Regions from separate parts of the Paenibacillus sp. FSL H8-0122 genome, predicted to be linked through region 2. Evidence: predicted binding sites of a transcription regulator. Region 2 holds the regulator's gene; each other region holds the start of a gene.
The links. The regulator LexA, encoded in region 2, represses DNA repair genes until DNA is damaged. The targets are predictions, from matches to a motif close to CGAACATATGTTCG.
Positions count from the first base shown of each region.

Region 1: NSS64_RS05205 (YolD-like family protein) is a predicted target of LexA. The motif match lies at 2,517-2,530, and genes of this name have one in related genera.
Region 3: NSS64_RS05160 (ImmA/IrrE family metallo-endopeptidase) is a predicted target of LexA. The motif match lies at 6,483-6,496, and genes of this name have one in related genera.
Region 4: NSS64_RS27460 (putative DNA modification/repair radical SAM protein) is a predicted target of LexA. The motif match lies at 5,268-5,281, and genes of this name have one in related genera.

Region 1 is NZ_JBBOTB010000001.1:1,166,820-1,171,729, reverse strand. Features, by position in the region: gene NSS64_RS05230 (hypothetical protein) at 1-75, shown strand, start outside; tRNA gene NSS64_RS05225 (tRNA-Leu) at 238-323, opposite strand; gene NSS64_RS05220 (WGxxGxxG family protein) at 504-980, opposite strand; gene NSS64_RS05215 (M15 family metallopeptidase) at 1,056-1,742, opposite strand; gene NSS64_RS05210 (hypothetical protein) at 1,921-2,082, shown strand; gene NSS64_RS05205 (YolD-like family protein) at 2,123-2,458, opposite strand; gene NSS64_RS05200 (GNAT family N-acetyltransferase) at 2,733-3,158, shown strand; gene NSS64_RS05195 (hypothetical protein) at 3,246-3,848, opposite strand; gene NSS64_RS05190 (PH domain-containing protein) at 4,050-4,541, shown strand; gene NSS64_RS05185 (glycosyl hydrolase) at 4,559-4,910, opposite strand, start outside.
Region 2 is NZ_JBBOTB010000001.1:2,447,045-2,455,462, forward strand. Features, by position in the region: gene NSS64_RS10750 (GNAT family N-acetyltransferase) at 551-1,138, opposite strand; gene NSS64_RS10755 (hypothetical protein) at 1,818-2,090, shown strand; gene NSS64_RS10760 (hypothetical protein) at 2,106-2,465, shown strand; gene NSS64_RS10765 (hypothetical protein) at 2,557-2,778, shown strand; gene NSS64_RS10770 (hypothetical protein) at 2,893-3,111, shown strand; gene NSS64_RS10775 (L,D-transpeptidase) at 3,189-3,527, opposite strand; gene lexA (transcriptional repressor LexA) at 3,716-4,342, opposite strand; gene NSS64_RS10785 (LysM peptidoglycan-binding domain-containing protein) at 4,540-4,956, shown strand; gene NSS64_RS10790 (DUF896 domain-containing protein) at 5,066-5,275, shown strand; gene NSS64_RS10795 (hypothetical protein) at 5,323-5,850, shown strand; gene NSS64_RS10800 (HAD family hydrolase) at 5,886-6,671, shown strand; gene NSS64_RS10805 (FixH family protein) at 6,951-7,373, shown strand; gene metH (methionine synthase) at 7,542-8,418, shown strand, end outside.
Region 3 is NZ_JBBOTB010000001.1:1,157,664-1,166,081, forward strand. Features, by position in the region: gene pyrF (orotidine-5'-phosphate decarboxylase) at 1-197, shown strand, start outside; gene pyrE (orotate phosphoribosyltransferase) at 194-835, shown strand; gene NSS64_RS05120 (hypothetical protein) at 1,421-1,585, shown strand; tRNA gene NSS64_RS05125 (tRNA-Met) at 1,671-1,744, shown strand; tRNA gene NSS64_RS05130 (tRNA-Ile) at 1,794-1,867, shown strand; gene NSS64_RS05135 (hypothetical protein) at 2,049-2,753, opposite strand; gene NSS64_RS05140 (DUF6199 family natural product biosynthesis protein) at 3,061-3,261, opposite strand; gene NSS64_RS05145 (collagen-like protein) at 3,909-4,658, shown strand; gene NSS64_RS05150 (undecaprenyl-diphosphate phosphatase) at 4,849-5,652, shown strand; gene NSS64_RS05155 (hypothetical protein) at 5,663-5,827, opposite strand; gene NSS64_RS05160 (ImmA/IrrE family metallo-endopeptidase) at 5,920-6,462, opposite strand; gene NSS64_RS05165 (YjfB family protein) at 6,606-6,782, opposite strand; gene NSS64_RS05170 (hypothetical protein) at 6,952-7,107, shown strand; gene NSS64_RS05175 (hypothetical protein) at 7,155-7,301, opposite strand; gene NSS64_RS05180 (NucA/NucB deoxyribonuclease domain-containing protein) at 7,430-7,870, opposite strand; gene NSS64_RS05185 (glycosyl hydrolase) at 8,033-8,418, shown strand, end outside.
Region 4 is NZ_JBBOTB010000001.1:6,436,406-6,444,823, reverse strand. Features, by position in the region: gene NSS64_RS27475 (GntR family transcriptional regulator) at 1-297, shown strand, start outside; gene NSS64_RS27470 (phosphoketolase family protein) at 575-2,959, shown strand; gene NSS64_RS27465 (TIGR03915 family putative DNA repair protein) at 3,026-3,913, opposite strand; gene NSS64_RS27460 (putative DNA modification/repair radical SAM protein) at 3,913-5,223, opposite strand; gene NSS64_RS27455 (hypothetical protein) at 5,416-5,607, shown strand; gene NSS64_RS27450 (glycoside hydrolase family 3 C-terminal domain-containing protein) at 5,918-8,418, shown strand, end outside.

The DNA.
Region 1 (4,910 bases), 1.3 Mb from region 2:
CGTAAAGAAGTCATTAGAGCAGAAATCCAGCGACTGAGAATGGAGCGTGACAGAATTCTCGAACGCAGAGTCTGAACAAGAACTACTCATCGTAAAGTCGGTACAAGCATCATTCCGAGCGTACCGGAAACCTCGAATCCACACAAAATAGAGGCACCGTTAGCAAAATGTTAGCAAACCATCTTAAAAACAAACAAGGGTTCCAGCTCTAATGAGCTGAAACCCTTGTTCTTCTAGTGCCGAGGACGGGGGTCGAACCCGTACGGTACTCACGTACCGCAGGATTTTAAGTCCTGTGCGTCTGCCTGTTCCGCCACCCCGGCATGTTGTGTGTGCGTTCTTACGCGACAAGAAATATAATATCACGTATCTGGAGGATACGCAATTGCTTTTTCCAATATTTCTGCATAAGCAGCAAATAGCCCGTTCAGTCGAGACTGACACGGGCTTTAGTGCTTGGCGCTGCTGTTCCTTATTTGCAGAACTGCGGTGCCCCGCTCAGACTAGTGGCGGTCACGCTCACCGGTTCTGCTGCGCATGCCAGCCAAACCCAGGAGGCCGAGGAGACCGAGCCAGCCCCAGTTGGAGGAGCGGTTGTCGTTGTTGGCTGTGGTGGTTGTGCTCTGTGCCCGGTAGCGGCCCGTTGTGTTATTGTTGGACAGCGGGGAGACGGAGCTGTTGTCGCCGGTACGGATTTTGTCCTTCATGATGGATTCGGTCTTGTGCATGGAATCTCTGGTCTCATTCATCATGGTATTGCCCCGGCTGTCCATCATCCGGTCATCCAGATTGCCCATATTCCCCATGTTGCCCATCCGGCCGTCAGTAGTTGTGCTGTGCATGCCCGGAGCGGTGGTGCTCATAACGCCCGGAATCGTAGTGGTCATACCGCCCGGCGCTGCTGCGGAGATGTCACCTGCTCCGAGCAGACTCATGGACAGGACCGTACCGCAGGCAAGACTTGTGATCAGCTTGTTCAAAATGTTGTGCCCCCTTCATGGATGTGGTTAATCGCTGATAATTTCCCCATCCGGCACAGCATCTATGCAGAGAAGTTATTCCTTCACAATGTTCACGGTCTTGCTGGACGCATTATACGTGACTTTGGCTCCAAGCGCTTCGGCAATCGCACGTACAGGCGCATAGGTAACCGCATCGTCCATGACGCCGGTCGTCAGCTTCTTACCGTTGAGCGTAATATTTACCGGGATATCCTTGTTCACCTCTGGCTCACCTCCGGTTATACGGCTTAGTGCGGCTGCACTCTGCTGGGCAGTAGGCCGCCGGCCTGCCTTCAGGTCCTGGATGGTAAGGCCGAAGCTCATCTGCAGATGGGCGTAATCCTTGAAGGAGGTCCAGTCCCCGCCCCATTCGAACCCCAGCTTCTTCCCCTCCTGTACCACCTCTTGCCAGTCTGCCACCTTGTCGCCATCCCCGTCACGATTCATATCCCAGGACACATTCCTGCCATCCGGCAGCAGCAGCGCGAAGTCTATCGCGAGGCCGTAATTATGGAAGCTGTCGCCTCCCCGGGCATTCGTTACAATGTCGCCCTTCTTGGTTCTCCCTTGAGCATATAGCTCATTCTGCTGCGCTATCGTGCGCATGCCCTGCGTAATGAGGATCTGCACCCCCCGGTTATAGCTCCGTCTAATCAGCTCGTTCGCCCCGGCCAGTACGGCCGGATGCAGCTTCGCCAGCCTTGCGGCCGACTTCTGCTTGACCTGCTCCAAAGTAAGCATCTACTCACCCCCTGGTATAGTATATGCCGCTTTGGCCGGGCGGTTTACGCCGATGACCATTTTTTTCGCAAAATGAGCTGTGCAAGCACCTGATCTCCCCGGATGAACTGTGTGCCTACAGGCAAGAATAAGAATGCAGACCGCAAGTCAGGTCATTCTAACGGAAAGGTGGATGAACATGGAGATACACAGCGACAGCTACAGAATAGCCCCGCTTAGCGATCAGGAGGATGTCGTGGAGGTGATCCGCCAGGCGGAGTCAGAGATTGCCCGGATGACCGGGAACCCGGAGGTCACGCTGATTGCCTATGAGAAGACGGGCACCGCCGCAGGTAAATGAAGCTTGGACCCGTGCTGATTCCAGGCAGAACGGTTATCTTTTAGACAATATAAGCCTCCACAATGTCATCTACCAGCAGCCACTTCCATTCCTCCGCCCACCGCAGCTTGAATTCACGCGAGTGGGTGTGAATGGAGGTCACGAACCCGCTCAGCTTCCTCTGCTCCAGAGGACCATACAGCACCAGCGTAACCCGCACATGACTCCGCAGCGATAAGGCCAGCGTATGCTCAATCTCCTCCAGCTTCTGCTCGTCCAGCACCGGCTTCAGGCTATGCCAGGTCTCCCGTTCTTCCCTCCTGATCCCGCCCTTATGCTCCGTCAACATGATTCGGCTGCTCTCCCGCAGACCGCCCGCTTCAAGCTTCTTGCCCATTGCTATTCCCCCACTCTGTTGTTTATAACCGGACTACATGCTCTTTCCGCCCACAAACCGAACGTATGTTTGTATTATATCCGCGATCCAGCTTGTTAGGCAAGCAGAAATTAATGTCAGGCCAAGGACGCTGAAGGAGAGCTTCAGCTGATCATAATACAGGGTTGAACTAGCACCACACCTGCATGAAAACAGCCATCCCGTGGTTCTAGTATTTTAGCTAATCTGATGCCATCATTAGGGGAAAGGGGTAGAAAGGACGGAGATGAAATTTATGATTAGAGCTGCAAATGTGGAGGATCGGGAGGATATTTCCAGACTATTAAGGCAATTAGGTTACCCGGATACCGAGCTTTATATGAAAGAGAATATAGAAAGACTGCTTGCTGACCCCAATGAGGAGTTAAAGGTCTATGAAGCGGAAGGATGTGTTATCGCCTGTCTTTCCCTGCATTATATCCCGCAGCTGGGCATGAGAGGAGATATCGCCTCCATTAGTTATCTGGTTGTGGATTCCTCAGTTAGAGGGAAGGGAATCGGACAGGAATTAGTGGAATTCGCCTCAGCTTCCGCCCGCCGAAGAGGATGTGCCAGTATCCAGGTTCATTGCCATGCCAGAAGAATAGAGGCTCATACATTTTATGAAAGACAAGGTTTCAGGGAGGCCCCTAAGTACTTCTCAAGAAGGTTGGACCAATAATTCAATCCACAGCAAAAAGACGCCTACAGTAATGCTGTACAGCGTCTTCATCCGAACCCTTTGGCGTATAACAAGTCTTGTCTCTGCTTATTTCACTGACGAAGTCCCTGCGCTTCCAGCACCCGGTTCCTGCTTGGCATCTGTGCCTGCATCTGACACGGTTCCCGGTACGGCTTGCTCCGGTTCAATCAGTCCTGCGGCTTCTCTGGCTTCATTCAGCTTGGAGATGCCGTAGAGCATCGCTATGTCCGCCTGCTCATTCATCGTGTTGAATTCCTCAGCGGTCACATCGGGCGATACTGCGCCCTTGGAAGCCTTCTCCTTGATCTGATAGGCACTCTGAAAAGCAATCACAGAATCTCTAAGCAGCTTCTCGATCGTATCCGGCAGGCCACCCGCAATCTTGATATCGTTCACATGATCTGCAAGCTGAGATGCGGTATCCTGGAAGCTGTCCACAGCCTTCTGGAATTCTTTGTCTGTCGCTTGTCCGGTGGAATAAGAGGTTAGCGTGGTGTTGAAGTTCTCAAGCGAGGATTTGCCCATTTCGTCGAATTTCGACATTTCATTGTAAAAGCTCTGTACCGTCTCCTGTACCTCTTCCGGGGATGCCGGTTCAGCACTGTTATTGCCGCAGGCACTGAGTATCATGACGGCCATTAGCAGTCCTGCAAGTAAAGCTTGTCTCATAGTTAATATCCCTCCACTTAACAGAATAATATCGATTTTTGTTAAGTGCAAATGAAATTAATGTAAAATTCGGCGTAATGAAACATATGTCAGCAGATAAGCGTATTCATAGGGAGAAACGGCGGTCCATAACCCGTTGATGACTGGCAATTCCTGTTATACTATAATGAATTTATCCGTTCAAGGAGAGGAAGATCAATCATGGCTTATTGCACAGCATGTGGTGCGGAATACAAGCAAGGTGCCAAATTCTGCGGGGAATGCGGGGCAGGCACAGAAGAGGCCGGTTCTCCGGCAGCAGCACGGCGTCCGGCGGCTGGCCATAGCTCCGGTCCCGAACAAGAATTATGGCAGGGCAAGCCTGCCGGCATTTCCGACCGTCTCAAGGGGCTGATCGGACTGAATAACACCAAGTATACGATTACGTCCCAGCGGATTATGGTGAAGAGCGGACTAATCGGCAAGGATGTCGAAGAAATCGAGCTGCTTCGGGTTAACGATTTCTCCGTCACCCAGTCGGTTATGCAGCGTATGCTGGGCATCGGGACGCTGATCATTTTATCGGATGATGCTTCATCTCCACAGCTCCCATTCTATAGAATCCGTAAGGTTCAATCTGTCAAGGATATCCTGCGCCAAGCCGTCCGTGACGAGAAAATCGCCAACAACATCAGCTACCGCGAGCATATCTGACGCTTCGTTACTCTTTGTTATGGAAGGTAGAGGGCTCCTGCCGGAATTACGCCTTTGGCCTGGCTGGGGCTCTCCCACATCAGTACCGCCCGCGCATCCCCCTGGTTCTCATAGTACTCCACCTTCAGCTCATGCAGCTTCCCTGCAATCAGACTCACTGTGCCTTGCCGCTCCTGCCCGCTCTGCTTAATCCAGCTGTCAATAACCAGCTTCCCGTCAATCCATACCCGGATTCCGTCATCGGAATACGAATAGATCGTGTAGATCTCACTGTAGGCAGCGCTTATTTTGCCGCTCCAGCGTACGGAGAACAGATCTGCGTGAACGGCCGGATCAGGCGCCGCCTGCCTCCAGGCGAAGTTAATATTG
Region 2 (8,418 bases):
TTTACTAGGATACAAGCAGCCCCTGTCGCTATACACGCTGGGGGCTTTTTATATTTTTTTAGAGAGTATGATTTACATCTGTCCGGGGATCTAGTGCTCTTACGTATGTGGGGGCCAGGATGTATGCGGAAAACAGAATACAATGGATCGCCGGGGAGGTGACAAGGCCCAGTGTATACGGAAAAGCGAATACATTGGACAGTGGCGAGGACATGAGGGCCAAATGTATGCGAAAAACCGAATACAATGGGTGTCACGTAGACGACCAGGCCCAATGTATGCAAAAAACCGAATACAATTGGCGGCAGCTAGGAGATTATTTTATATTGTGCTGAAGACATACCAAAAGAACAGGCTTCCTAAAGCTAGCACAGCAGTCATACCAAGCAGCACTCCAATAATGACTTTTTCAGATCTGTTGTATTTCTTCAATTTGATCACCTCAACAAACTCTAATATAAAAAACCAACAGCTCTCTTTTACCGAGAAATAAATCCCGGACTGCTGTTGGTATATGGAACTGAACGTCTCTGATTAGGTTAATGTATGATTATATATTTTGGTGATCCTTATGATGAAGATTCCTATATTCATTCTTTGTTAAACCAAACAACATAGAATCATGATATTTACCATTGATATAGAAGATTTGACGTCGGACTCCTTCTTGAACGCATCCTACTTTTCTAAGCATAGCAGCCGATGCCTTATTTGCGTCCAGAACATAATCATTAAATTTATTAAGTCTACGCTCGAAAAATGCATATTTTAAGAGCATGTGCACTGCCCTGGTACCGTAACCCTTACCTCGATAGGGATGATCAATTACAATACCTATGCTGAAAGTACCATTCCTCTCGTCAATGCTGTTTAGATTAATACCACCTACCGTTTCACCATTCATATTTTCAATAGTAAACATGATTCGGCCATTAGTGGATGAAAATTCAACGTTCTCTTCAACGAATTTCTTCGCATCCGAGATTGTAGGCGGCAATTCAATAGTACATTCCAGAAAACGACGGGCAGGGGTATCGAATGCAGTTAAATATATACTTTCCCAATCCTCAGCCTCTATTGAACGCAATCTAATTTCATCATCTTGCCAATAATAGTTTGTATAATCTATATTTCGCATAAGTACACCTCCAAATAATATCACGATTCTATAAGTTTATCTCATGAAATATATATTTTGGAGGTGCTTTTTGATTATAAGTAATCTTAACATGATGACATTACTTAGATGGTGTAGTTCTAAGATTATTGTTCAAAGTCAAACGGGGGGCGGAAGATCTGCTACATTAGTATATAAGTTATTCCGAAGTATGTTTATAAAAAAGGCGCCTACTACCACCAAGCGTAGTATGTGCCTAGCTGCTTTGTAAGTTGGTTGATCGTAGGGAGGATCTCTGGCGAATATTCGCTGATCAGAACACCTTGGATGAGCGGCATAGCCTTAAGCGAAAATCCATTCACGTTCCCTCCCAGGTTTTATAGATTATTCTTCAATGGGAACCGGGGACCGGAAGGCATACCATAGCAGTCCATAAGCTATTCCGAAGTAAAGGATTACACCCAGTATGGATATGGACAGAAGAATGAGGATAACTTTATTTCCATTCATACATTTATCTCCTACATAAAAAAACTCTCCCGATTTTTAGTATGGGGGAGAGGAGTGAAGATGACGACTGAGCAAAGCCCTTACATCATAATATAAAGGAATTATAACTTCAGATCAATCCATTTTACATACTATTCCATCTCCTATATACTTAACCAGAAGAGAATCCTAGTGGGAGTTATGGGAGCGGATGATGAAGAATACATATAAGATTATGCTTTCGCTGATGCTCATCCTGGCGTTGATAGGTCCGGTGGCTGGGGCGGAAGGAGCGGCTGTGCCAGCGGAGACCCAAGCGAGGCTTATGGAGCAATATGGGCTGGATGCGCCGCCTCTGCCGGTGTGGAATTGGAGCAGCATGGATGTCGGGGGCAGTGGTATTAGCAGTGGGATGCTGTTCGTGTACCGGATGATGTTGAATCCGCTGGGGGTCATGCTGCAAGAGATACTATATATTCTGTAGTAGAGGGGGAAAAGAATGAATTCGCGTTATGATGCGCCAAGCCCTGCACGCAGAGTCCGCAGGAGATCGGGCGGTAAGTCGTTACTGGTCCTTATCCTTGTTCTGATTGTGATGGCGGTTACGAATCCGGGAAAGGAAGCATTCAGTGAATATTCTGTAAAGAATCTGGAAAATACGCTCGGTCAGGAAATAGGCGACGGAATTACCAAGCAGGTGGCCCAGCCTGTAATTGAGTCTTTGACCGTGAGGGATAACTACATTTTGTTCTCAGTATTCAGTGTACCGGACCTTAAGAATACCAATTTTTTTACCCGGGATGGCGGGGCCACGAAGAAGTATATTGGATTGTTCAAAATCCTTTTTATTAAGCTGTAAATATGGTTTACATATTGTTCCATGACCCGGTATAATTGAATAGATTCGAGACGGAATCTTTAATATGGTTGTGGAACAAGGAGGAACGAAGTTGAATACGGCTTATAAAGTACTGTCCAGTGATGCTGATCTATTCGCTGCCGCACTGGCACAGGTACAGGTCTACGTCGTTCAGCTGGTTGATGGCAAACCGCATGTGATTGCTGATTATGCCGGACCTGTACAGAAATGGACACCGGAGTACATTGTGCTGGCCGGAATGACTTATAGACGCGATGAATTTGAATTCCGGGTACGATTGAACAAGAAGTAAGCAGATTCGCTGCCCACTACCTGCAGCTCTAACTAACATTACTGCCGAATCACACAATCTTTGGAGCCATTCTTGGCATCTCTTATACTATCCAAGTGTAAAAGAGGTGTAAAGATGAGCCAAAGAGAACGTAACCGGATTCGCAGAGCCATTAATGTCCTGCTGACACAGCGGGCTGTCCTGCTGGAGAGACTGGAAGAAATCAATGAGAATCTGCGTAGAGTGCCTAGAGGTTCGCGGGCCAGAAGAGAGCTGCTGGCAGCCAGAGAATCGATCCGCGAGGCCATTCGTTTGAATACAGTGGCTATCCGTCTGTTGAGAAGTGTGCTGTAGTCTGTATCCTCTCTAATTCATAGGAGTCACAGGAACCCTTGGGGCGCAATCTGGCGTCTCAAGGGTTTTTGTGACTCCTATTCTCGGATGGTGACACGGGTACCTATGGGAACGAGGGCGGCTAGAGCCAGAACATCTGCATTGTACATACGGATACAGCCGTGAGAGACCATATGGCCGATGGAGGAGGGGTCATTGGTTCCGTGAATGCCGTAATGCGGCTTGGACAGTCCCATCCAGAATGCACCGAACGGGCCGCCTGGATTGGGCTGTTTGTTAATGATGGTGTATTCGCCTACAGGCGAGACGGTTAACATTTTGCCGATGCCGACAGGGAAGCCTCTGGTGACAACGTCATTATCCAGCAGGTACAGCATGCGCTGTGACAGATCGACGATAATTCGGTAATTGGGCATACAGATCAGCACTCCTTTGTAACAGGATATGTGCGGAGCTATGCAGCGGTTCGCAGAAAAAATGGCCAAAAAGCCAAATGCAAACATTTGTTCTCATTCGGCTTTTTGGCCACTATACGAAGTGAAGTGAACATACAACAGGCTGCTTCGCATGGTGCGGAGCAGCCTGTTCTTAAGCGGGGAGTAGATTAGTGGATATCGCGGAATAATCCGATGACCCGGCCCAAAATCGTAACGCGGTTGAGGCGGAGAGGCTCGTACGCCGGATTCTCCGGCTGCAGCCTGATATGATCCCGTTCTTTGTAGAAGGTCTTGACAGTTGCTTCATCCTCTTCGGTCATCGCTACAACAATATCGCCGTTGTCGGCAGTCTGCTGCTGGCGCACGATGACATAATCCCCGTTCATAATTCCGGCATCCACCATACTGTCACCAAGGACAGATAGCATAAATACCTTGTTATCGCCTACATAATGAGCAGGCAACGGGAAGTAATCCTCGATATTCTCTGTAGCTGTAATAGGAACACCAGCTGTAACCTTACCCACTACCGGGATGCGGGTAACGGTCTGGACGAATTGATGCACATTCTCTGAATCTTCCTGGCCGAGTAGTTCAATGGCACGCGGTTTCGTTGGGTCACGCCGGATCAGGCCCTTCTTCTCAAGCCGGTCCAAGTGACCATGCACGGTGGAACTGGAGGCCAGTCCGACAGCCTCGCCAATCTCGCGGACGGACGGAGGATAACCCTTGCTGCGGACTTCATTACGTATAAATTCCAGGATCGCCAGCTGACGACTAGAAATCTTTGACATCGGTATCAACCCCATATACTATGTTTGGGAAAATTATAACATAGAACTTCCGTTCGTACAAACATAAGTTCTAAAATGAGGAAAATAAGAGAACGGAAATAAAGAGAACAAATGTTCCGAAAAAACTATTGATCGAAACACATGTTCGTGTTATATTATTTTCGAAAGCAAGAACATGTGTTTGGAGGATGATAATCATGTTAAAGTATAGTACATACAACAGCATCTACAATAATGAGGATATCAAGGTGTCCGCTCCCGGTAATCCAACTGCTCATAGTAATGTAACCAAGATCAAGGGGGCGATTCTTCATAGTCTCTCTGCGCTATCATCGCTATTCCGTCAGGTCAGCCTGATGAAGCTGGTTCTGGTGCTGATGCTTGTTATTTCGGGATTCACTGTGGTGGGGAATGTTTTTGCCGGTTCGGTCTCTTCAATGAAGCCGGATAAGCGGATCGTAGTCGAACGCGGGGATACCTTATGGAGTATTGCGTTAAGCAACAAGCCTGAGGACATGAAGACAGCCGTATATATAGAAGGAATAATGAAGAGTAATCATTTGGAGAACAGCTTCATTAAGGCCGGAGATATTCTGACTTTACCTTTATACTGAAGGAATGCAGCAGGCTAATGATCGACTCGGAGAGCTTTCAGGGGGTAGACCTTGACAAGCTCTTTTTCTCATGGCAAAGTTAAAATGAATTTAGAGGGAGGGAAACGTATTGAATATTGACGAATTGGTCGCACGCATCAATGAATTGGCACGCAAAGCTAAGAACGGCGGCCTGAATGAAGAGGAACTGGCTGAACGTGCCAAGCTCCGCGAGATTTACCTGGGGAATATCCGCACTAACTTTCGGGCCCAGCTTGATACCATCGAAATTGTGGACAATCCGGAGCATGAAGAAGGCAATAACGGACTTAAGCATTAGCCTGTTGCCTTTTCATAGATAATACAGGATGACTAGGGGGAACTTACATGGCCCGTTCTTGGGAAAGAATGGTTCAACGCAACACCAAGCAAATTAACCAGCAAAGAAAGAAGCAGGGGAAGGACTCCATTTACACTTCCAGCACTAAGACTGCTGCGAAAAGCATCGATATTTTCAAAGGCCGCAATATTGTATTCCCCGTTGTACTGATGCTGCTTGGCATCATGTTCTGGGTGGTCGGCTCAATTGACGAAGCCAAAGGAAGCCGGATTCTGGCCAACTGGCTGGGTGTAGTGCTGTACTTCCTGCTTGCTGCGCTGCTGTTCTTCCGCCGTCCCTTCCTTAAGGTTGAGCGTGCGCGTATCTCTACTATTAAATACAACCGCGAACGCTTCCTGGCTGCGGCGGATATTGAGAAGATCACTTTATCGCGCAGTGTAGTTACTATTAAGTATAAGGGTAAGCGCAAGCAGTGGATTTTCTCCAAGCTGATTAACCGATATGACACCGCTGCGATGGGGGAACGCCTGGAGCAGTTCGCCAAGAACAACAACATTGAGGTTGTGCACGAATAGGAAGACAGACCAGCATATAGGGAGTGGAAGAACAAATGCCGATTACCGCCGTACTATTTGACCTTGACGATACTCTGCTGTGGGATGACCGCAGTGTGGAAGAAGCCTTCCGCTATGCTTGTGAGGCTGCTGGAGATTCCGTTGATCCGCAGGAGCTGGAAGCTGCTGTACGCAGAGAAGCCCGTGCCCTCTATGAATCCTATGAGACGTATCCGTTCACGAAGCTGATCGGAATTAACCCATTTGAAGCGCTGTGGGCGAACTTCACTGCCGGTGAGCAGCCGGAGTTCCGTCAATTGGAACAGCTTGCCCCCGTCTACCGCAAGGAATCCTGGCGCCGCGGCCTCGCCGCACTCGGGGTAGAGGATGAAGCGTTGGCTGCACAGCTGGCTGATAAGTTCGCCGCTGAGCGCCGTAGCCGTCCCTACATCTATGAAGAGACACTTCAGGTGCTGAACGAACTGCGCGGTAAGGTGAAGCTGCTGCTGCTGACGAACGGCTGCCCGGCCCTTCAGCAGGAGAAGCTGGATGGTGTGCCGGAGCTTACCCCGTATTTTGACCACATTGTAATTTCGGGAAGCTTCGGCAAAGGCAAGCCGGACAAGGGAATCTTCGAGCATGCGCTCGGACTGCTGGATATTACTCCGGAACAAGGGATAATGGTGGGCGATAAGCTTACGACAGATATTCTTGGCGGCTTGTCTGCCGGATTGACCACGGTCTGGATCAACCGCAACGCGAAAGCTTCGGACCCGGAGATTACGCCGGATTACCAGATCAGCCATCTTTCAGAGCTTCTGCCGCTGGTAGACTCCCTATAATTCAAACATCTGTGTTTTTAAAACTGCAAAAGGTCAAAGAGCAACGGTCCTCCCGTCACTGGAGAATTGTTGCTCTTTACTTTTTTATTTGAAAACCCATGTGCGCACCATCAAAGATATGACTATTCTCATGTTAACGAGTGAATCATGCAGCTTCTTTAAGGCAAATTGAATAAAATGTGTATAATAAGAAGAGCAGCGATCTGACTTTCATTGTAATATAGAATTGATATGTTCGTGGATGAAGAAGAATCTACCTATGAACCGGGAGGACTTCAGATGATGAAGCCAAGGATACGCAGGGGACTTATATGCATTATAATGGGGATGACGCTAGCCGGATGCTCGGGGAATAAGGAAGATGAGATGCAGATGCATGCTGCGGCCAATTCCTCCATGTCACCGATTAAGGTGGAGCTGAGCTGGACCCCGGAGGAAGTAACCGCAGGTACGGCAGTTAGCTTCAAGGCTGTGGTGACACAGGACGGTGAACCGGTTGATGATGCGAGAGAAGTAATGTTTGAAGTCAACGAGGCAGCGGATAAGACCCGGAAGGTTGAAATCACGGGTGAAAGTGCTGGAGAAGGGGCTTATGTCGGGGAATATACCTTTGAAGAGGCAGGCGAATTCAGTGTCACTTCACATGTGACTGCCCGGACGCAGCATTCCATGCCAAGCAAGCAACTGGTGGTAGCGCCTTAAAAGAAATGAAATCAATGAAATACAAATAATGCAGGGTGGAAAGGAAGGCTTTCCGAAATCCCTTTATTCTGCTAAAATTACTCTAATGTTTCACTGGGGGGATGGAAAGTGGCTAAATACACACTTGCTGAGAGCTTGCAGCAGCGCATATTGATACTAGATGGAGCTATGGGTACCATGATTCAACAGGTGCCGCTCACCGGTGAGGATTTCGGCGGGGATGACCTGGATGGCTGTAATGAAATGCTGGTCCTGACCCGGCCGGAGGTTATTCAGGACATTCATGAGAAATACCTGGAGGCCGGTGCAGATCTGATTGAGACGAATACCTTCGGTGCCACTTCAGTGGTGCTTGCCGAATATGATATTCAGGACCGTGCCCGGGAGATTAACCTTGCAGCCGCCAGACTTGCACGTAATGCCGCTGATAAATATGATACACCGCAGCGCCCGCGTTATGTTGTAGGAGCTATGGGACCGACCACCAAGACGCTTTCCGTTACCGGGGGAGTCACCTTCAAGGAGCTTATAGACAGCTATGAAGAACAGGCGGTTGCCCTGATCGACGGCAAGGTGGACGCGCTGCTCCTGGAGACATCCCAGGATACCCTGAACGTGAAGGCTGGAAGCATTGGCATCCGTAACGCCTTCGAGAAGAGCGGAATTACACTGCCGGTGATGATTTCAGGAACGATTGAACCTATGGGAACTACACTTGCCGGTCAGAATATAGAAGCCTTCTATATTTCGCTGGAGCATCTGAAGCCGGTGTCCATCGGACTGAACTGTGCTACCGGACCGGAGTTCATGCGGGATCACATCCGTTCGCTGTCCGCGATCTCTTCAGCGGCCGTCAGCTGCTACCCGAATGCAGGTCTGCCGGATGAGAACGGGAATTATCATGAATCCCCGGATTCTCTGGCCCGTAAGCTGGGCGGCTTCGCTGAGAAGGGCTGGCTGAACATTGCCGGCGGCTGCTGCGGAACGACTCCTGATCATATCCGGGCGATGGCTGAAGTGATGGCGGCTTACCCGCCGCGTAAGC
Region 3 (8,418 bases), 1.3 Mb from region 2:
GCGGACCGGAATTCCGCACGGTTACCCCGGGCATCCGGCCCGCCGGGGCGTCCCTGGACGACCAGTCCCGGGTCATGACTCCCGGACAGGCTATCCGCCAAGGCAGCCACTACCTGGTAGTAGGCCGGCCGATTACAGCAGCGGCAGATCCGCGAGCTGCAGCACTGAATATTATTGAGGAGATGAGCCAAGCATGAGCATATTAGAGAATCGAAGTGAACAGGTCGCCAGTCATCTGCTGGAGATCGGAGCGGTAGCCTTGCGCCCGCAGGAGCCGTTCACCTGGACCTCCGGCATCAAATCGCCGATCTACTGCGACAACCGTCTGACCATGGCCTTTCCGGCTGTCCGCAACTATATTGCGGAGGCCTTCGCAGAGCTGATCAGAACCAGCTATCCGGACGCCGAGGTGATCGCCGGGACAGCAACAGCCGGTATCCCGCACGCGGCCTGGGTGGCCGATAAGCTCGGTCTACCGATGGCTTACATCCGCGATAAGGCCAAAGGCCATGGCAAGCAGAACCAGATCGAAGGACTCATCACGCCCGGCCAGAAGGTCGTCGTCATCGAGGACCTGATCTCCACCGGCGGCAGCTCCATCAAAGCCGCGCAGGCCGTTCAGGAAGCAGGCGGCCTCCCGTTGGCTGTGCTGGCTATCTTCAGCTACGAGCTGGACCGCGCGGTAGACGCATTCGCTGCAGCGGAGCTTCCGCTCCAGAGCCTGTCCAACTACAGCACGCTGATTAATGTGGCGCTGGCCCAAGGCAAGATCGCTCAGAGCGATGTAGCGCTGCTGCAATCCTGGCGCCAGGACCCTGCCGCCTTCGGCGTGTAGGGCAGGAGAAGACGCTGAGGATGGAAGATAGTGCGTGGAGAATACGTAAAGCGTAAAGTGTAAAGCGTAGAGAGTGCGTAGAAGAAGCTTTGTACCCTTAGCCGGGGGAAGGGGCTTCTTTTTTATGCTTTAATTAGTTTTTGGGCTCTTAGGGAAAAGAAGTGGAAAAACAGCATCTATTCACTGGCCCAGCATACTTATAGAGGCTTTAGTTGGAAAAAATACACTTGTTGAAACCTGAAATCGACAATAACGCAGATACCGCCAGAACTAAATGACCTAAATCCACTTATTTCCTTTGAAGAGGCGATTTCCGCCCAAGCAAGTGTATAAAATCCAACTATTTCCCCTCAACTGCTCATTACAATTAGCTGCATTCTCCATACTCTGTTCTCAACTCATTTGTTAGACTCCATCCCCCCAGTAATCTGCTCCATGCCAGCGTTATCCTTCAACCAGTCACCTAAGCATAAGGGCAGAAATTGCCATCCACTCCGCAGAGCAATCCTCTAATTTTCTTGCAAAACTGGGCATGATAAATAGCACCGGGACATATATTATTGCGATGAAGGAGAAGAGGGCATCATGAATTGGATCTATTTTGCCAAGCTGTTCAGGACCAGATTTCAAGCGGGCTGCCTTGCCAAAAGACTGGAGCAGGACGGCTGGATCTATGGCTATCATGATCCGCGTTTTGTGGAAATATACCGTTCGCGCAAGGGGCGTTATGGTGTGCGTTTTCTGCCTTAGCCATAAAATCCAAAATCATCCTTGACTTTATCCATGGCTATATTGTATATTATCTATTGTCGCTGTTTAAATAATTATTAACTGACGCGGGGTGGAGCAGCCCGGTAGCTCGTCGGGCTCATAACCCGAAGGCCGCAGGTTCAAATCCTGCCCCCGCAATTACCTTATTACACCGGACAGCACTTGTATAATACGGATATCCTAGTCCGGGCCCTTAGCTCAGTTGGTTAGAGCGGTCGGCTCATAACCGATTGGTCACAGGTTCGAGTCCTGTAGGGCCCACTTCACTTAACCCCCTTGCCTAGCAAGGGGGTTTTTAATGCTTACAGCCGTAATAGAAGGAGAGTGAAGTTTGAACGCACCCTTCTTTTTACTAGAGTACACACATCAATTAGACGATGTACCACGTGAAGCATTCATTGTCCCTGCTGTGAAGGATTTTTGAGTCGGGTGAAATGAAATATTACTGCTCTATGACATAGTTATCATCATCAGAACCAAATGTTTCAATCTCTGCGACTTCTTCTTCCATGTCAGGATATTCAATATAGATGGGTGAGCTAGCACTAATTGAATTTGACAAGTTATAGTACACTTCATCTCTTTGAGGAGTTTGGGAATAAGGGTATTGATTGTAATAAGCATATGGGTAGGATGGTGTTTCTTTAATTTCGTTAAGATGATTGTAATGATTGAGTTGGAGTGCTGATGGTGAACTTAATTCATTATCCGTGTGTATTTCATAACTTCTATTAGACTTTTCTTGTCTAATAGATATACCAGTCTGACGTGCTATGTCGTTTGGCAGAGATTTTTTCTTACATTCATCAAAAGATTTTTTTCCTGCAGCTTCAGCTGCAGCAATTCCAGCAGCCACACCACCAAGTATTGCTCCAATACCACCAGTGGAACCAACTATTGCACTATACGACACCTTAAATGCAGAAAGTGCTACACTAGATGCTACTTTTGCACAAGAAAGAATTGCTGCTTTTTGTTCAGGGGTTGTTTGTTCAGGATACTTCGTTACAAGATAAATCTCAATTTTTTTTCTCTTCATACCAAAGCAAGGATAAGGTACTTTAACACCTAATACTTTTTTGTAACATGTTTTTGAAAATGGTTCATCATAAACAATTCGACGCAATAGGTTTTTGTGTTCTGGCATAAATATCCCATCCTTTTCTGAAATAAGATCACCATATAGATTATTCATCTTATAGTCAAATGCCTAAAGGTGCTGTGACAATTTAATGAATTAACAATTGTTTGTTTTAATATTCTTGTTAAGAATATGTATTTATTTTCCAATATTACACATAAATTAATGCTTATTAACTGGTTTCTAGCATATTGGATTAAAACGGGGTGCTCCAGTGAATGAATCTTATGGGGCTAAAAACTTTAAATGAAAATAAAAACAGGAGTGGTTGGCAGGGAAGCGCCAGCAGCTCCTGTTTTATTGTTTCATCCCCCTAACCAAACATAGAGGGCAAAAAGAACAAGAAAAAGAGAATAAGAACGATCACACTTGTGATTCGGCTCATCATGAGATAGGCTTCACTGGGGCCGGAGTCGCCCTTGACCATCCAGCCGTAGCGCATATGCCAGCCCATGGCCGGGAAGAAGATATTCAGCATCGCAATCAGTATAAATAGAATAGCAAAGACAAACATTTTTACCAACTCCTTTATCAGTTTTACGTGAATTGAGCATCTGAAGTTGCACATCTTTATAACGTCAGCTTAATTGATGCAGCATGAGTTTGAAGGAGAATAACCAAAAAACAGACCCGAATTAGAAATTCGGGTCTGACAGGGAAGTATCAGTTGTCCAATTCTAAAATACGAAAAATAATAAAATTTGGTGTGGGACATTGTGATGTATTTAAGGGCGTAACTACTATGGCTAACGCCCGTTTTTTTTGGAATTAGGTTGCTGACTAGTAAAAACTGGTTGTTCGTCCATTTCTAAACCAGATGGGATGCGTACACTACACTATCTTATTAGGGAGGTGTCCGTATTGAGTTGTCCAGACGATAAAAAATGTCATCCTAAAAAAATCGTCACCCTCGTTTCTCCAAAAAGAAAAAGAAAAGAACACCGGAAAGTTGTTAAGAAAGTGATTAAAAAGGTTGTTAAAGTAACCTGTCCACCGCCTGAAGTCAATGTCACTACTCCAACCGTCATTGGTCCCACAGGGCCCCAAGGAGCACAGGGCTCCCCAGGTATACCGGGAATCCCAGGGGCAAGAGGTCCTCAGGGAACAGAAGGTCCTCCGGGACCTGCCGGCGGGCCTCCAGGGCCCCAAGGCCCCCAAGGTGTGCCCGGGCCACCTGGAGGGATAGGCCCCCAGGGAGCAGCGGGGCCCGTCGGCCCTCAAGGGGCGCAGGGAGTTCCGGGAGCACAGGGCCTCATAGGTCCCCAGGGCCCGCAGGGTGAACCTGGTCCGGCGGGAGCGATTGGGCCACAAGGCATTGCCGGAGCTACTGGTCCGGCCGGAGCGGCAGGAGCGGCAGGAGCTGCAGGGCCGGCTGGAGCAACAGGAGCCACTGGGCCAGCCGGAGCCGCAGGAGCTGCAGGAGCAACCGGGGCTGCAGGACCAGCCGGCGCAACGGGGGCGACCGGGGCAACAGGAGCAGCAGGTGGCGTTTTAGGTTTTGCTGATTTCTTTGCTCTGATGCCTCCTGATAATGCGGCAACGGTAGCGCCGGGCACAGATGTAAGCTTTCCACAAGATGGCCCTACCAGCGGGACAACGATTGCCCGGATCGGGCCGAGTTCTTTTAATTTAGCGGCCATTGGGACGTATCAGGTGCTGTTTCAGGTTAGCGTGACCGAAGCCGGACAACTAATCTTGACTTTAAATGGTGCAGATCTCGCTTATACCGTAGTTGGGCGGGCAACAGGTACCTCACAAATCGTAGAAATGGCGATCGTGCAAACAGCGGTCATTAACAGTATTCTAACCGTTCGCAATCCTGCCGGAAATTCCACTGCACTTACGATTACTCCTCTTGCCGGAGGAACAAGACCCGTTTCAGCACATCTTGTTATTACACAATTAGCATAACGGCTATTTTACGAATAGAGCATAATGAAATTTTGCCACCAGTAGCTTGGTGGCTTTTTTGTGATCACATCGCCACATGACATTTATGTCACACCTAATCCGTTATTGTAAGGTCAAACGATGGGGAATTTCCTTCCTGCCTCTTATACTGGAAATATATTGATTCACTTCCGAAAGGGGCTATTCAACAGTGACTGAAGCTATCAAAGCAATCATATTAGGGATTATTGAGGGGTTGACTGAATTCTTGCCGGTCTCGTCTACCGGGCACCTTATCCTGGCAGGAGATTTGCTGGATTTCGAGGGGGAGGCTGCGGTTACCTTCAAAATCGTAATCCAGCTAGGTGCGGTAATGGCCGTGCTGCTGCTGTATTGGAAGAAGTATGTGAACATTGGCGTGAATATGCTTAAGATGGATTTCGCCAAGAGTAAGGGATTGAATGCAATTCATATGATCCTGGCCATGGTACCAGCGTTAATCATCTATCTACTATTCAAGGACACGATCAAGAGCCAGTTATTTGGCCCCAAGCCGGTCTTAATCGGACTGATCGCCGGTGGCCTATTGATGATCTTCGCCGCACGCAGCAGGAGTACCGTAACGGCAGAGACCGTGGACGGTCTGAATTATAAACAAGCCTTCGGCATAGGGCTGTTCCAGTGTCTGGCGCTGTGGCCCGGCTTCTCAAGATCCGGTTCGACGATCTCAGGCGGTCTGCTGCTGGGAACCAGCCAGAAAGCCGCTGCGGACTTCACCTTCCTGATCTCCGTGCCGGTGATGTTCGGAGCAAGCCTCCTGGACCTGTATGACAGCAGAGATCTACTCAGTTCAGATGCGCTGACCCTGATGCTTATCGGGTTCGTGACGTCCTTCCTTGTAGCCATGGTTGCAGTAGTCACGTTCATCAAGCTGATTAAGCGGCTACGTCTGGAATGGTTCGCGCTGTACCGGTTCGTGTTAGCGGGGCTATTCTATGTAATTGTTATTCTGTAACATCCTGCACTCAGCCGTATTCCTTAGGCTCCTGCAGCAGGATGGAGAAGGTCTGGGTCTCGTGGTCCACTTCAATCGTCTCAATGCCGACAAAATCCGGGATCTCGGGGTGGACGGCATCCACGCTGTATTCCGGATGAGTCAGCAGTAATTGAATCACTTGCATAGCTTCCATGTCGATGGTGATCCCCTTTACAGTAGAATCTAACCCTGTGATAGAGGGGAATCTCCGCCCTCCGGGTCTATAGCGTATTATCCCCGCAGCGCTTAGCGAATATGTCTGTGGATGATATTTCTGTCTTCGTTACGTTCCATAACAGCCATTAATTGCCCCTGGAAAATCCGTCTCTGGATCTGATCGATCCGCTGCAGAGCAAGTGGGACGGGTACCTGGAACGCTACAGCCAGCTCGGCAACGGCATCCTCACGAAGCTCGGGCAGCGTATTCGCTGAGATCATACTATAGGGCATGGAGGCATACAGGATGAACCGGTCGGATTCATCTCTCTGCGCCTGCGTGAACACTCCGGGCATAAGCGTAGACTTGCCGGCATGCCGCAGCAGATGACAGAGCTCGTGGAGGAATTCCAGCCGCTGCAGCTCGGGAGGAAGACGGTTGTCGATGAACATGCTGTACATTCCGGCCGCAGCCTCAATCGCCTTGCTTCTGACATCCAGATAGTGTACCCAGATATTGAGCCGCTTCGCTATGTAATCGATGGAGATGTCAGACGGCTTGCGGATGCCTATGCGCTGGTACAGATCCTCTGTCCATTTCTCCAAAGCGGTCATCTGATAATAGCCTTGCATAATCAATCACCCCAGATATAAGATCGTATGTTCGTGTTATTGGCCAAAAGAAAAGCCCGTAAGGGCTAAGCAGCAGTTCAGCGCGTACTCCTCAACGGCTGAAATATGGAACGGGTGTTCCTATGTATGTAAGCATAAAGGAATTACGCCCGAATATCAAGTGTTTTTCCCAAGGTGGGGTGCGTGGCCTGACTCAGCATCTGAACCATATCCTGGGCGCTGCTCTGCGCCTGCTCCTTGGCAAGGCTCATCACCTGCAGCCCTGCGGCCTGCTGTAAGGATGACTGGCTCATCACTACGGATAATGCAGCAATATCCATCCGGCATTCCTCCCTCCATTTGTTTTGAAGCTATTGCTTCATACTCTATATCGACCACTGGACGCCTGTCCGTTAGGTGAATGGTATTTCTTTGCCAATTGGCCCATGCAACGGGGCGGAATTCCACATATTCTGTGCTGTATTCAATATTCAAGAGGAGGAATTAATTATGGGAGCAGAGTATGGTTGCGGTTGTGGAAATAACGTAGGTGGAGTGAATCAGGGACCTCCAATCGTTCCGGTAGTAAGCCCTTGGACTTCGACAGGTGCCATTCTGGTTCTGTTCATTCTGCTGGTTATCATCACTAAAGCCTGTTTGTTCTAGAACTGCCAATAGCCAGTGTAGCCCTGTCCGGCCTGTGCCGGATAGGGCTATTTCTTTTTCTTCTTATGAGCACGGACCGTTGGCCCGATCTGGCGTTTGATTCTGCCTGTAGCTGCATCGGTTTCAATGATATAGAGTTCTTTGATTGTTCCTGCAAGCGCGAACCATTCCTGTAAGGCTTCAGCTTCGGACATAGGGCCGTACAGCCTTTTGCCCCGATAACAGATATAGAACACTTCCGGCTCTCCATCAAAGTTATATTATCCCATTTCATTCTACGCTGTATCGCGGTGAAATTGAATAACATCCCCCACATGCCGGCTTATTTGAAAATAAACTCCACACGCGTACCGTCAGCGAACGCCTCCAGCTGATTGCCGACCCAGCTTCCCGCTCCGCGGTTATCACTGGGCGTTATGTACTCAATATGCGCCCCGGCTCCGCCTTCTGCACACATAGCCATCGGCCATTCGTCCCGGTCATAGCCTTTCTTCGTGGGGACTCCCTTCAGAGACGCCTTGCGGTTCTCCTCCGCATCCTTGCGGTTGATGGTGCAGATCGCTGACTCTCCCTTGCGGATGGCCTTCTGGATGTGCTTTGCGGTCTCCGGGTAGCGGTCTGCCGGGAACTTCAGCTTCACGACCTCCGAAGGATTCGCAGAAGGGGTCTGCGGCAGCCATTGCCCGTTCTCCTCCAGCAGGTAGGCGGCAAGACTGAGCAGGGCGATAATGATGAGACTGATGATGGACTTTTTGGCTTTCATATCTGCTCCTTTGTAGGTTGGTATGGGTATAAGGCCTGTGCCCAGAATAGTATAGCGTAAGAATACCGGATTGTGACAGCCCGAATTCTGTGCATCTGCCGTGCTAAAGTTCCATAATTCGTCATAATATGTACAAACACAATGAAAAGGATGGTGGAAAATGTGGAACAGCGCAATCTCAGGGACCTGCTGGATTCGGCCTCGCGGCTGATTGGTGATGTGCAGTGGCAAGCGGCTTTTCGCAAAATACAAATGGCACCCGCTGACGCGGAGCTGGGAGCTCCCGCACGGAAGCTGCTGGAGACGCTGTACTGGCTGCAGGGCCAGGGAATGATCAGCGGTCAGCATGATTACCTGGAGAGCCCGGATGATATCAACAACAAGCTGAAGAATACGGCTGGCAGCTATGCCGGACTACACGGTTATGAGATGGGGCCGATCAGCGGACAGACGGAGAAGCTTATCAGCAGCCAGCGGCAGGGAGTAACCGACAGTGCGATCCGCTGGCATAAGGCAGGGGGCATTGTAGCGATGACCTATCATGCAAA
Region 4 (8,418 bases), 4.0 Mb from region 2:
GAGACGGGATATATTCCGATCAAAATTGTGCAAAATCTCGACCAGACGATTATCGAGGGGTCGATTTTTCATTATCTGGAGGAATCGCGCAATCTGGCGGTGACCAAATCCTTTTTGTCTATTTTTGCCGAGCCTTCGCTGCCGAATGACCAGGAGTTGCTCCATCTGAAGGAGAATGAACCCGTAGGAATTATGGAGGGGATCTTCTTCCTGGATAACGGCACGCCGTTCGAATTCTCGCATATGCGCTTCCATTATGAGTATCTGAAGTTTAACACGTTCGTATCTGTGCATTGAGGATGGACGGTGTAAATAGCATAATTTAGGTATAGCAGGCCGGGAGGAGTCCCGGTCTTTTTTTGGTGATTTTTTATATAACAAATTAAACCATAATTATAAAAATAAACATCTTTTTGTGCGTGGTTAGCAGAGAATTTCATACTATGTTCAAAATTTCACAATATTGGACCGTATTAATTTCTAAAAAGATTGAATTTCTGAAATGCCGATGTATGATGTAACTGTAGAAGTGATACATTCAATTTACAAAGAAAAAGATTAGGGAGTGGAAGACATGGGATTAACAATCGAACAGGTGGATTATTCCTCGAAAACGTATCTGGCAAAGCTTGATGCTTACTGGCGTGCAACGAACTACATCTCCGTAGGCCAGCTTTATTTGAAGGATAATCCGTTGTTAAGAGAACCGCTGAAGGATGCAGACGTCAAAGTGAAGCCGATCGGACACTGGGGGACCATCCCTGGGCAGAACTTTATCTATGCGCACCTGAACCGTGTAATCACTAAATATGATCTCAACATGTTCTATATTGAAGGCCCGGGCCATGGCGGTCAGGTGATGGTGTCGAACTCTTATCTGGACGGAAGCTACACCGAAATCTATCCGCAGATCACCCAAGACATCCCTGGTCTGAAAAAGCTGTTCAAGCAGTTCTCCTTCCCTGGCGGTGTTGCCTCCCATGCGGCTCCTGAAACACCCGGATCGATTCATGAAGGCGGCGAGCTGGGTTACTCCCTGTCGCACAGCGTGGGTTCGATTCTGGATAACCCGGATCTGATCTCCGCAGTAGTTGTAGGTGACGGTGAAGCAGAGACTGGCCCGCTGGCCGCTTCCTGGCTGTCCAACCGGTTCATCAACCCGATTACAGACGGTGCGGTATTACCGATTCTGCACTTGAACGGCTTCAAGATCAGTAACCCGACCATCCTCTCCCGGATGAGCAGAGAAGAATTAACCGCCTATTTTGCCGGAAACGGCTGGGAAGCATTCTTCGTGGAAGGTGAGAATCCTGATCTGATGCACCCGGAAATGGCGAAGGTGCTGGATACGATCGTAGAGAGAATTGCCGCCATTCAGAAGAATGCCCGTGAAAATAACGATACTGCCCGTCCGGTATGGCCGATGCTGGTCTTCCGCTCCCCTAAAGGCTGGACCGGTCCGAAATCGTGGGATGGCGTGCCGAACGAAGGCTCTTTCCGTGCACACCAGGTACCGATTCCTGTGGATCAGAAAAACATGAAGCATGCTCCGGCGCTGCTGGAATGGCTGAACAGCTACAGACCTGAAGAATTGTTCGATGCGAACGGCCGTCTGAACGCGGATCTGGCCGAAATTCTGCCAACCGGCGACAGACGTATGGGGATGAACCCGGTAACGAATGCCGGTAAGCTGATCAAAGACCTGCACAAGCCGAATTTCCGCAACTACACCTTGGATAATTCTGTTCCGGGTCAAGTGATTGCGCAGGATATGGCCGTGCTGGGGAAATACCTGAAAGAGGTTGTTACGCTCAACGAAGAGAACCGCAACTTCCGGATCTTTGGACCGGATGAGACCATGTCCAACCGTCTGGGACCTGTATTCGAAGTGACCAAGCGCCAATGGATGGACGCCATTCAGGAACCGCAGGATGAATTCCTCGCTCCGTATGGCCGTGTCATTGACTCCCAGTTATCAGAGCATCAGGCAGAGGGGATTCTGGAAGGGTACGTACTGACCGGCCGCCACGGATTCTTCGCCAGCTATGAAGCGTTCCTGCGCGTGGTCGATTCGATGATCACCCAGCACTTCAAGTGGCTGCGCAAGGCGACAGATCAGACCTGGAGAGAAGATATTCCATCCCTGAACGTCATCGCTACATCGACCGTGTTCCAGCAAGACCATAACGGTTATACCCACCAAGATCCGGGTCTGCTCGGCCATCTGGCTGACAAGAAGCCTGAATTCATCCGTGAGTATCTGCCGTCCGATGCGAACAGCCTGCTGGCTGTATTCGACACGATCCTGAATGACCGTCAGAAGATCAACCTGATCGTATCCTCCAAGCATCCGCGTCCGCAGTGGTTCTCGGCCGATGAAGCTCAGGAGCTGGTAACTAAAGGACTCAAAATCATTGACTGGGCCAGCACCGACAAAGGCGGCGAGCCGGATCTCGTAATTGCTTCTTCCGGTACAGAACCAACTATGGAAGCCTTGGCTGCGATCTCGATCCTGCATGAGAAGCTGCCTGAGCTGAAGATCCGCTATATCAACGTGGTAGATCTGCTGAAGCTGAGAAGCCAGAAGCTCGATCCGCGCGGCTTGTCTGACGATGAGTTTGATCAATTTTTCACAAAAGACAAACCGGTCATCTTCGCCTTCCACGGCTATGAAGGCCTGATCAAAGACCTGTTCTTCGACCGCCACAACCATAACCTGCATGTGCACGGCTACCGCGAGAATGGCGACATCACGACACCGTTCGATATGCGTGTACTCAACCAGATGGACCGCTTCGACCTCACGAAGGAAGCGGTGCTGAGTCTGCCGGAAGCAAGCAAATACCAGGCTATCGCTGACGAGATGGATGCTATGGTGCAGAAGCACCACGCGTACATCCGTGAAGAGGGCATCGACCTCCCAGAGGTTGAGAACTGGGTATGGAAGGCTTTGAACTAAGGTTAGGACGATAGTGTTATTTCATTAATAATATAGTAGGCTTCAATTAAGGAGCGCCCCGGTTAGTCATGTTGATGGCTGCGGGGCGCTTTTTGTGTCCGATGATTGGAGCTGGATTATGGTCTCCGGGGTGTCCGGGATCGATGAGGTCTCCGGCTGCAATACCTTCTTCCGCTGCGCCGCGGTGAGTACAGGGACACCATTACTCCCATTCATCTCCAACATGTGCTTCCAATAGCGCTTCGGCATCTTAGAGGAACGCAGCCGGTCATTGCGGCGCTCCTTGATGCCGATGGCGTGATAGAAGCCGGTCCATAAGCGGCGGTACGCTTCCTCGGTCTCATCGGGCTCGGGTGGAGTCCACCCGCTTAAGGGAACGATGGCCTCCCGTCCGGGCTCATGAATCAGCGCCGCCCCGTGCGTCTGGTCGTAGATCATGAAGCTCTCCCCCTGGAACCGGTCGCAGAAGTGTTCCCGGATTACAGGCAGCACATAGCCCTGCGGTTCAATGACTGCGGCCATGACCGGGCCGTATACAGAGAAGCGGACGAAGCCTGTATACAGATGCGCTTCATGCCGGAGCTGCTGAACGGCCTTCATCAGACTGTTAACAGTATCATCAGCCAGCATATTCATCACCTTGCGGCCATGCTGGAAGCCGAGATACAGGAAGTTCAGCAGCAGCATTTCCTTATCGGGGGCGCAGCTCCAGAAGCCCAGACGCACCAGCTCCTCGGCTTCGCGGCTGATCCGCAGCGGCAGGGACTTCAGTACCCGCGCGGCCTTCTCCTTGTCGGTCTCAATCCATTTCGCTTCCAGCAGCAGGCCTATTTCTCCGCCTTCAGCATGAATTGCCAGCGGAATCTCCTTCCAGGCATAGCTCTCAAATACACAGCACAGCAGACCCTCGAAGCTTCCGTCATAGGTGTACGCCAGTGCGGACGGCTTGAACATCAGGCCTTCGCCCCCTTGTTGAAGCTGTTCCAGTCCCCGGCGGCGGGCAAGGTGGAGAGGTTGAAGTCATCGAACAGCGTGAGCTGTTCCACCTGCGGCTGCTGGAGAGCCAGCTGCTGCCCGGACATGAGGGAGCGGAGCAGCGTATGCTCGCTTACCTTCAGCCCTTCCAGCGGTTTGTCCTTGCAGGTGATGAAGAACTGGGCACGCTTGAGGACCACTCCCAGCTTCTTCAGCGCGTGGAAATCGAGCGATCCGGCCCGTCTGGCCTTCACGATCCGCTGTGCACTTCTAACACCAATGCCCGGTACACGCAGCAGCATTTCGTACGGGGCGCGGTTGATCTCAACGGGGAACTGCTCCCGGTGGTTAACGGCCCAGCTGCACTTGGGGTCCAGCAGCGGGTTGAAGTTCGGCACGGCCTCATCCAATAATTCATTCGCCTTGAAGCCGTAGAAGCGCAGCAGCCAATCGGCTTGATAGAGCCGGTGTTCCCGCAGCAGCGGCGGCTTGGTGTCTAGAGCGGGCAGGAGGGAATCCTCCACCACCGGGGTGTAGGCCGAGAAGAATACGCGCTTAAGTGAGTATTTGCGGTATAAGCCTTCCGTCAGATTCAGAATCTGGTAATCGGTATCTGGCGTTGCTCCCACGATCATCTGGGTGCTCTGTCCGGCAGGCGCGAAGCGGGGAGCATGGTTATACTTGACGATATCGGAGCGGTTCTCCTTGATCCGGCTGGTAATCAGCCCCATCGGCTTCAGGATGGATACCTTGCTCTTATCAGGTGCGAGCCGTCCGAGGCTCTCCTGCGAGGGCAGCTCGATGTTGACGCTCATGCGGTCGGCGAGCAGCCCAAGTCTGGACAGCAGGGCTTCGTCTGCTCCGGGGATGGCTTTTACATGAATATAACCGTTGAAATGATAGACATTGCGCAGCAGCTCAAGTGCAGCAATTAACTGCTCTGTGGTGTAGTCCGGATTGCGCATAATGCCTGAGCTAAGAAATAGTCCTTCTATATAATTGCGGCGGTAGAATTGCATGGTGATATCTGCGATCTCTTCGGGGGTGAAGGCCGCCCGGCGAATGGGGTTAGATTTGCGGTTGATGCAATAGGCACAATCATATACACAACCGTTGGTCATAAGCACCTTCAGCAGCGAGATACAGCGCCCGTCCGCTGCGAAGCTGTGACAGATGCCCATCGCGGAGGTGTTGCCGAGCGCCCCGGCCTGGCCCTTGCGGTCGGAACCGCTTGAAGTACATGCCACATCGTATTTGGCGGAAGCGGTCAGAATCTCTAGTTTCTCCATTACATCCACGGTCTCAATCCCCCTCATATGTGAGCATTATATACCGAACGTACGTTCTTGTCAAAAGTATCTCCCCTTCTTGGCCGACTGTAAAATGTATGCGCATTCCTTCTTGTGCTATAATAGAAACTGATGGTTCATGGAATGAGGAATCATACGGTTATTGAAATTCGGGTTAGGAGTGTTGCTGAAGTGAGAGGATATAACATATGGCGGCCCATCATGCTGATTGCGGTTGCGCTGCTGACAAGACAGTTAGTGACAAGTGTGTGCCTGATGTTCGGCATGTCGCAGGAATCGGCAGGCAGTGTAGCCATGCTGGGCATGATCGTTGCTGCTCTTATTATGTACAACCGCATGATGAAGGGCCGCCGCCGCAGATAAAATAAACAGAAGATCCGGCCGTATCTCTTCAGGCGGAGCGGATTGCATAGGAACAGGCTTGAAAGACGCCCGCACAGGTGTCTTTTTATTTTAGAACTGTCTTTTTACTAAAAAAATTTATGCAGACAGGTGCGCATCCCGGCGATCCGGCAAGCGGTGCTTGAATAATCTGGCTGGAGCTTATATTCTTAGAAGGATATGCTATATGAAGGACCATAGAGATTCAAGGTAACGTATATTCCCCGCAGGGAGGGCGTTATCTATAGAATCAACCCACAGCATGGGAAATGAACATACAGGAGGAAACCAATTGAGTACACAGAACATTGGAGTGCCGTTAGAGGGTTTTGCAGAATTTAGCCGGACGGTAGCCGCAGAGGGTGCGGTACTGCTTAAGAATGAGGGACAGGTGCTTCCGCTGGGTGACGGTGAGAGCGTCGCTGTTTTTGGCAGAATACAGGTGAATTATTACCGCAGCGGTACAGGATCGGGCGGTAGCGTTCACGTTGCATATACGACGAATCTGCTGGATGGACTGCGCAGCAAGAAGAACATTAGCGTGAATGAAGAGCTGGCTGCAGCCTACGAGGCCTGGATCGGGCTTAACCCGTTCGATGACGGCGGCAAGGTATGGGCTGCGGAGCCGTGGAACCAGAAGGAGATGCCGCTTACGGACGAGCTGGTGAAACAGGCAAGAAGCCAGTCAGCCAAAGCAGTTGTGGTCATTGGACGTACGGCGGGCGAGGATCAGGATAATGCCGATACTGCAGGCAGCTACCGGCTGACGGAAGATGAGAAGGCGATGCTTGTCTCGGTTACGGCTCATTTTGAACAGACGATTGTGGTGCTCAACGTATCCAACATTATGGATATGAGCTGGGTAAATGACGCCGCTTATGTGAACCCTATCTCTGCAGTGATCTATTCCTGGCATGGCGGCATGGAGGGCGGCCACGCGATCGCCGATGTTCTGGCCGGAGAGGTTACGCCAAGCGGCAAGCTGACGGACACTATCGCGTATTCCATTGAGGATTACCCGTCGACCCGCAACTACGGCAATGAGTTCAAGAATCTGTACGAGGAAGATATCTACGTGGGCTACCGTTATTTCGAGACCTTCTGTCCCGATAAGGTTCAGTATGAATTCGGCTACGGGATCTCTTACACGACCTTCAAGCTGGAGCCGGAGGAAGCGAAGCTGGTGAACCAGGCGGGCGAGCCGCAGATTGAAATCAGCGTCGCCGTAACGAATACGGGAGCCGTATATGCCGGTAAAGAAGTAGTGCAGGTGTATGTTGAAGCGCCGCAAGGACAGCTGGGTCAACCGGCCAAAGCGCTGGCAGCCTTCGCTAAGACCAAGCTGCTGGAGCCTGGTGAGTCTCAGCGCATTACTGTAAGCTTCCCGCTCCATTCCATGGCTTCCTATGATGACGCCGGAGTGACCGGGCACGCTTCCGCTTATGTGCTGGAAGCCGGAACCTACCGCTTCTATGCAGGAACCAGCGTCAAAGCGGTATCAGCAGTGCTTCTGGATGGACAAGAAGGCTATGTGCTGGATGAGCTTAAGGTCGTGGAACAGCTGCAAGAGGCTATGGCGCCTACCGAGAGCTTCATGCGGATGAAGCCGGGTGCCCGCAAGGCAGACGGTTCGTATGAGCTTATCTCCTCTGAAGTACCTACTCGCAAGGTAGATCTGGCGGAGCGGATTGAACGCAATCTGCCGCAACAGCTTCCGCAGACTGGCAATCAGGGATATACCCTGAGAGATGTCCATGACGGAAAAGTTAGCATGAGCACCTTCATTGCCCAGCTAAGCGACCAGGATCTGGCGGCGATTGTCCGGGGCGAAGGAATGAGCAGTCCGCTGGTCACTCCAGGTACGGCATCGGCGTTCGGGGGCGTGAGCGACAGTCTGTTCAGCTACGGCATTCCGGTTGCAGCTACAGCGGACGGCCCTTCCGGCATCCGTATGGACAGTGGGGCTAAGGCAACACAGGTATCGATTGGAACCCTGCTGGCCGCTACATGGAATGCGGAGCTGGTGGAAGAACTGTATGTTATGGAAGGCCAGGAATTATTGCGCAACCAGGTGGATGCGCTGCTGGGACCGGGGCTGAATATCCGGCGCAGCCCGCTCAACGGGCGTAACTTCGAATATTTCTCCGAAGATCCGCTGATCTCGGGGATCTTCGCTGCCGCATGCACACGCGGAATTATGAAGGGCGGCTCTAATGCGACGCTGAAGCATTTTGCCTGCAACAACCAGGAGAAGCACCGCAGTAAAGTCGATGCTGTCGTATCGGAACGCGCGCTGCGTGAGATCTACCTGAAGGGCTTCGAGATCGCAGTCAAGCAGGGCGGGGCCAATTCGATCATGACCTCCTACAATCCGGTGAACGGGCATTGGGCGGCTTCGAATTATGACCTCAACACCACGCTGCTTCGCGGCGAATGGGGCTTCCAGGGCATCGTCATGACCGACTGGTGGGCGATCATGAACGATGTGGTGAACGGAGGACCGGCAGACCGTAAGAATACGAACTGGATGGTCCGCGCCCAGAACGATCTGTACATGGTCGTTAGTAACTATGGGGCAGAGGTTAACGCTTACGATGACAATACGATCGCATCTCTGGAGAATGGTACGCTTACCCGCGGGGAGCTTCAGCGCTCAGCGATCAACATCTGTGAGTTCATCATGAAGGCGCCGGTATTCTCCAGAAAGCACGAGATTATTGAAGCGGTCGATACGTTCAAGGCTGATCCGGCTATCGGGGCTGAGCAGGTGCAGGTGCTGAGCGAGAACGCACA